Regions from separate parts of the Paenibacillus sp. FSL H7-0714 genome, predicted to be linked through region 2. Evidence: a T-box and tRNA genes for the amino acid it is inferred to sense, from the RefSeq annotation. Region 2 holds a T-box; the other holds one or more tRNA genes.
What was found. The T-box of region 2 lies ahead of metG (methionine--tRNA ligase). A T-box ahead of a tRNA ligase gene usually reads a tRNA of that ligase, here a tRNA-Met.

Region 1 (3,249 bases), 3.5 Mb from region 2:
ATTAAGGCTGGGCTGTGATGGGGAGCGAAAATTACAGTAGCGAAGGTCATGATCTCACACTGCCAAGAAAAGCCTCTAGCCAGGAGAAGGTGCCCGTACCGCAAACCGACACAGGTAGGCGAGAAGAGAATTCTAAGGCGCGCGGAAGAACTCTCGTTAAGGAACTCGGCAAAATGACCCCGTAACTTCGGGAGAAGGGGTGCCCCGGTAGTGTGAATAGCACGAGGGGGCCGCAGTGAAAAGGCCCAAGCGACTGTTTAGCAAAAACACAGGTCTGTGCGAAGCCGCAAGGCGAAGTATACGGGCTGACGCCTGCCCGGTGCTGGAAGGTTAAGGGGAGTGGTTAGGGGTAACCCGAAGCTATGAACCGAAGCCCCAGTAAACGGCGGCCGTAACTATAACGGTCCTAAGGTAGCGAAATTCCTTGTCAGGTAAATTCTGACCCGCACGAATGGCGTAACGACTTGGGCGCTGTCTCAACGAGAGATCCGGTGAAATTTTAATACCTGTGAAGATGCAGGTTACCCGCGACAAGACGGAAAGACCCCATGGAGCTTTACTGCAGCTTGATATTGAATTTGGGTACGATCTGTACAGGATAGGTGGGAGCCGTAGAAATCGGAGCGCAAGCTTCGGTGGAGGCGCCGTTGGGATACCACCCTGATCGTATCTAGGTTCTAACCTAGTACCCTAATCGGGTACGGGGACCGTGTCAGGCGGGCAGTTTGACTGGGGCGGTCGCCTCCTAAAGAGTAACGGAGGCGTTCCAAGGTTCCCTCAGAATGGTTGGAAATCATTCGAAGAGTGCAAAGGCATAAGGGAGCTTGACTGCGAGACCTACAAGTCGAGCAGGGACGAAAGTCGGACTTAGTGATCCGGTGGTACCGCATGGAAGGGCCATCGCTCAACGGATAAAAGCTACCCTGGGGATAACAGGCTTATCTCCCCCAAGAGTCCACATCGACGGGGAGGTTTGGCACCTCGATGTCGGCTCATCGCATCCTGGGGCTGAAGTAGGTCCCAAGGGTTGGGCTGTTCGCCCATTAAAGCGGTACGCGAGCTGGGTTCAGAACGTCGTGAGACAGTTCGGTCCCTATCTGTCGTGGGCGCAGGAAATTTGAGAGGAGCTGTCCTTAGTACGAGAGGACCGGGATGGACGTACCGCTGGTGCACCAGTTGTTTCGCCAGAAGCATGGCTGGGTAGCTACGTACGGACGGGATAAGCGCTGAAAGCATCTAAGCGTGAAGCCCCCCTCAAGATGAGATTTCCCAATTAGTAAGACCCCTTGAAGACGACGAGGTAGATAGGTTGGAGGTGGAAGTGCAGTAATGCATGGAGCTGACCAATACTAATCGGTCGAGGGCTTATCCTATACTTAATACGCAAATTCAATTCGGATTCAGTTTTCAGGCATCAAGCCTGAGCATTTACGCTGTAAATGCCCGTTTGGTGGCGATAGCGGAGGGGTTCCACACGTACCCATCCCGAACACGACCGTTAAGCCCTCCAGCGCCGATGGTACTTGGACCGAAGGGTCCTGGGAGAGTAGGACGTCGCCAAGCGGACAACCACATTACCCGTGGTATTTTTTTTGCCCTTAATATTGATGTGTCTTAAAAAGGGCCTTTAGCTCAGCTGGTTAGAGCGCACCCCTGATAAGGGTGAGGTCGGTGGTTCGAGTCCACTAAGGCCCACCATATTCCCTGATAGCTCAGTTGGTAGAGCACTCGACTGTTAATCGAGTTGTCACAGGTTCGAGTCCTGTTCGGGGAGCCATTTATGGAGAGGTGTCCGAGTTTGGCCGAAGGAGCACGATTGGAAATCGTGTAGGCGCCACAAGCGTCTCGAGGGTTCGAATCCCTCTCTCTCCGCCACAAAGTTTATTAGCATGGCCCGTTGGTCAAGGGGTTAAGACACCTCCCTTTCACGGAGGTAACATGGGTTCGAATCCCATACGGGTCATAACATGGAGGCTTAGCTCAGCTGGGAGAGCATCTGCCTTACAAGCAGAGGGTCGGGGGTTCGATCCCCTCAGCCTCCACCATATTCATTTAAGAACGACGCGGGGTGGAGCAGCCCGGTAGCTCGTCGGGCTCATAACCCGAAGGCCGCAGGTTCAAATCCTGCCCCCGCAACCAAATTTTCCTTAAGCATGATGTTTTGGGACTAGCTGGCGTAGTGTAAATGAATAGTATATAATTATTAAATGACGCGGGGTGGAGCAGCCCGGTAGCTCGTCGGGCTCATAACCCGAAGGCCGCAGGTTCAAATCCTGCCCCCGCAACCAATTTACTCTTATGCATTATGTCTATGGAACCGTGGTGTAGTTGGCCTAACATGCCTGCCTGTCACGCAGGAGATCGCGAGTTCGAATCTCGTCGGTTCCGCCATTTAGTTAATTATTGTTGGGGATTAGCCAAGCGGTAAGGCAACGGACTTTGACTCCGTCATGCATAGGTTCAAATCCTATATCCCCAGCCATTTATGAGAGCCATTAGCTCAGTTGGTAGAGCACCTGACTTTTAATCAGGGTGTCGAAGGTTCGAGTCCTTCATGGCTCACCATTATTTTTAAAGTGTGCGCGTGTGGCGGAATGGCAGACGCACCAGACTTAGGATCTGGCGTTTCACGACGTGGGGGTTCAAGTCCCTTCACGCGCACCATATTTTGCGGAAGTGGCTCAGCGGTAGAGCATCGCCTTGCCAAGGCGAGGGTCGCGGGTTCGATTCCCGTCTTCCGCTCCATAATTTTTGCGCCCTTAGCTCAGCTGGATAGAGCGTTTGACTACGAATCAAAAGGCCGGGAGTTCGAATCTCTCAGGGCGCGCCATTTTTATTACTAAGTAATTACATGTTTTGACGGGATGTAGCTCAGCTTGGTAGAGCACCTGGTTTGGGACCAGGGGGTCGCATGTTCAAATCGTGTCATCCCGATTTTATACCTTTGCGGGTGTAGTTCAATGGTAGAACTTCAGCCTTCCAAGCTGATAGCGTGGGTTCGATTCCCATCACCCGCTTATAATTAAGAAACATCTGTCTATTATAGGCAGGTGTTTTTTTTGTATAGTTACATTCATATGGATACAATAGAACTTAGAGCTTTTAGTTGAGGAGGTAGCAATGTTTGAATTTGAAGCTAAATTAGTGCGACCTGATGCAAGTGGGAGCTGGACTTATCTTAACGTCCCTTTTGATGCCGAACAAATATTTGAAACAAAGTCCAGAATACAGGTAAAAGGAAGTGTAAAT
Region 2 (3,249 bases):
CCGGAGAGTCGATCGACAGAATCGAAAAGCTCCCACAAACCGAGCTTGTATCGGATAAAGGGTATGAAATTCTCTACTTCACTGATGATATTGATGAATTTGCGATCAAGATGATCATGTCTTATAAAGAAAAAGAATTTAAATCCGTATCCAGTGGTGATCTGGGTATCGAAGCAGACGAAGCGGACAAGCCAACGGAAGCGGAAGAGAACGAAAACAAGGAGCTTTTTGAAGCGATGAAGGACATCTTGTCCGGCAAAGTGAAGAATGTTAAAGCTTCCAAACGTTTGAAGACTCATCCGGTATGCCTCTCTGCTGAAGGTGAACTGACAATCGAGATGGAAAAAATCCTGAAATCGATGCCGAATGGGCAAGAGGTTCAAGCGGATAAGGTACTCGAAATCAACATCCATCACGAAGTCTTCCAGTCTTTGAAAGCAGCAGCTGAGAACGATAAAGAGAAGCTCGGTTTATACACGAACCTGCTGTACAACCAAGCACTGTTGATCGAAGGTCTACAGGTTAGTGATCCTGTTCAATTCACTAATGATATTTGCAAAATCATGAAATAGATATTAGAAAAGCCATCCTATCGTATTACGATTGGGTGGCTTTTTTTGTGCGGAAAAGGTAGTAATCGATTTCAGAGTCATTATTTGTGCAACCGCTGATCGAATAGATTATTTCACCTTGTGTGTTTTTTTTACTCGTCACTTCGGAGCAGGTATCGGTTCTGACTCCTGTGTTGCTTCCACCGAATGCATCATTAGAGGTATCGTAGCTATAACTAATTACATTGCCATCAAACTTCAAATCCTTAAATATGGGATCGCCCTCATCTGTGTAACTTGTAACTCGTATATTGTCTGCTTTTTTGCTGGAGAGATTAGTTATAAATTGCTCAAATTTATCGAGGTTGTACACTTTTTCAAAAGAAACAATATCCCCTCTACTGATGGCTTTTTCGGAAGTATAGGGTTCACTTTTGGGAACAGAATTAACCTTATTATCGGAACAACCCCATACCCCTGCTAGTAAAAGAACAGAGAGTATAAGCAAGTTTACTTTTTTCATTGAAGGACCTCCTCCTTGTAACTTATTTATATAAAAGACGAAAATTAATTGAAAAAGTTACAGTGAGCTTGATGTTTCACATTGACAATAAACAGAAAATTAAGTATCATTTCCAGTAACTTGAATATTTAAAGGCAAAGAAGAGAAAGAGTACCACGGCAATTCTTTCTACAGAGAGCTCCGGTCGCTGAAAAGGAGTAAAGAAAAACCTTGGGAATATGGTCTCAGAGCTGCGCATCGAAACCTTTTGGGTTGTAGGCTGCGCCGGAACCTGCATCCGTTACAGTGCTAGGGTATAAACGTTTATTAACGTCGTACCTGAAGAGGTAAATGTCATGAGGCATTTATAAAATTAGGTGGTAACACGTGAGTAGAACTCTCGTCCTTTGTGGATGGGAGTTTTTTTGTTGTCTAAAAAAAGGAGGAGAAGGTTAATGAGTAATGTGTTTATAGGTGGTGCTTGGCCGTATGCGAATGGATCTTTACATCTTGGAAGATTATCAAGTGTGTTGCCTGGGGATGTGCTGGCACGCTATTTTCGCAGCAAGGGGGATAACGTTTTATATGTGTCAGGCAGCGATTGTCATGGCACACCTGTAGCGGTTCAAGCTGCTAATGAAGGGATCACACCCGAAGCTTTTGCCAGTCGATACCACGAAGAGTTTCTGCAGTGTTTTGAACAGCTGGGATTTAGTTATGATCTTTATACTAGAACGGATCAACAGCAGCATCATAAGGTTGTGCAAGATTTGTTTGCGAAGCTACTAGAGAATGGTCATTTATATAAAAAAACCATTGCGCAATGTTACTGTGAGGTGGATCAGCGCTTTTTGCCAGACAGATACGTGGAAGGGACTTGTCCAGTATGTGGCCAGCGGGCGCGTGGAGATCAATGCGATTATTGTTCTACGATTCTAGACCCTGCCGATTTATTGGACAGAGTCTGTAAATTATGTGGGAATACACCGTCAGAACGACCGACAGAACATTTTTATCTTAGCTTATCTAAATTTCAATCTGAATTAACGGAATATGTAGAGGAAGCAGTACACTGGAGGGAAAATGCAATAAAACTGACCAAACGTTATTTAAAAGAAGAACTGCAGGACCGCGCGGTAACAAGAGACTTATCTTGGGGTGTAGATGTTCCTATAGCTGGATTTGAAGACAAGAAGATTTATGTTTGGATTGAGGCGGTAAGTGGTTATTTATCAGCCAGTAAGCAGTGGGCTGCACAGTCTGGGCGGAGCTGGGAGGATTTTTGGTCAGAGGAGCAAGAGGACATCACCGCTTATTATGTCCATGGTAAAGATAATATTCCTTTTCACACCCTGATATGGCCAGCCGTCTTATTAGGAGCAAGAGAACTACATTTACCGGATCGGATTATATCCAGCGAATATTTAACCCTTGAAGGGCAGAAGTTCTCCACTAGCCGTAATTGGGCAGTCTGGGTACCTGATATTCTAGAGCGGTATCATCCTGACTCTATTCGTTATTTCTTAATTGCCAACGGGCCTGAGAAGCGGGATACGGATTTTTCCTGGAGAGAGTTTATTTATAGTCATAATGGTGAGCTGCTTGGAGCATTTGGTAACTTTGTGAATCGCTCATTGGCTTTTGTAGAGAAGTTTTATGATGGGATCGTGCCAAGTGGAAAGTTAGATAAGGGGTGGAGCGACAACATTGACCTCTTGTATCTGGAGTCAGGACGCCTAATTGAAGCGGGAGATTTGAAGGATGCGCTCGAGTATATTTTCTTTTATGTACGTAAGGCAAATCAGTATTTTGATCGGCAAAAACCTTGGATTCAGGTAAAAGAAGATCAGGAGTCCTGTGGTTCTACAATATATACATGCGTGCAGATTATAGCTAATTTGGCGAATTTGCTGCATCCGTTTCTACCGTTTTCTTGTGAGAAGATCAGGGGATTCTTATCGCTTGAACTACCGAATTGGAAGCCCCGCTCGGTTCCCCCTTATCAACAGGTAACTGATTTGCAATTGTTGTTTGAACGAATTGATATAAGTCAAATTAAAGAAGAAGAGCAAAGATTAGAACAACAAAAAGTCAATAAATAGGAATGGTTAAGACAAGCTCCGGGCAGGATCCTTAACCCTTTCACGAACTCCAAAAAGAGGAGGTTTCCGAATGGATATCGAATGGATTAATGAG

Region 1: it has a tRNA-Met gene. The T-box ahead of metG (methionine--tRNA ligase) is inferred to sense a tRNA for this amino acid. The anticodon was not compared.

The regions. Positions count from the first base shown of each region.
Region 1 is NZ_JBBOPT010000001.1:935,506-938,754, forward strand. Features, by position in the region: rRNA gene NST34_RS04090 (23S ribosomal RNA) at 1-1,373, shown strand, start outside; rRNA gene rrf (5S ribosomal RNA) at 1,447-1,563, shown strand; tRNA gene NST34_RS04100 (tRNA-Ile) at 1,622-1,698, shown strand; tRNA gene NST34_RS04105 (tRNA-Asn) at 1,702-1,777, shown strand; tRNA gene NST34_RS04110 (tRNA-Ser) at 1,783-1,875, shown strand; tRNA gene NST34_RS04115 (tRNA-Glu) at 1,892-1,963, shown strand; tRNA gene NST34_RS04120 (tRNA-Val) at 1,970-2,045, shown strand; tRNA gene NST34_RS04125 (tRNA-Met) at 2,063-2,139, shown strand; tRNA gene NST34_RS04130 (tRNA-Met) at 2,212-2,288, shown strand; tRNA gene NST34_RS04135 (tRNA-Asp) at 2,314-2,391, shown strand; tRNA gene NST34_RS04140 (tRNA-Gln) at 2,408-2,482, shown strand; tRNA gene NST34_RS04145 (tRNA-Lys) at 2,490-2,565, shown strand; tRNA gene NST34_RS04150 (tRNA-Leu) at 2,581-2,664, shown strand; tRNA gene NST34_RS04155 (tRNA-Gly) at 2,671-2,745, shown strand; tRNA gene NST34_RS04160 (tRNA-Arg) at 2,754-2,830, shown strand; tRNA gene NST34_RS04165 (tRNA-Pro) at 2,861-2,934, shown strand; tRNA gene NST34_RS04170 (tRNA-Gly) at 2,947-3,017, shown strand; gene NST34_RS04175 (YdeI/OmpD-associated family protein) at 3,121-3,249, shown strand, end outside.
Region 2 is NZ_JBBOPT010000001.1:4,412,615-4,415,863, reverse strand. Features, by position in the region: gene htpG (molecular chaperone HtpG) at 1-572, shown strand, start outside; gene NST34_RS19655 (DUF4362 domain-containing protein) at 598-1,074, opposite strand; T-box leader at 1,203-1,464, shown strand; gene metG (methionine--tRNA ligase) at 1,509-3,155, shown strand; gene NST34_RS19645 (hypothetical protein) at 3,226-3,249, shown strand, end outside.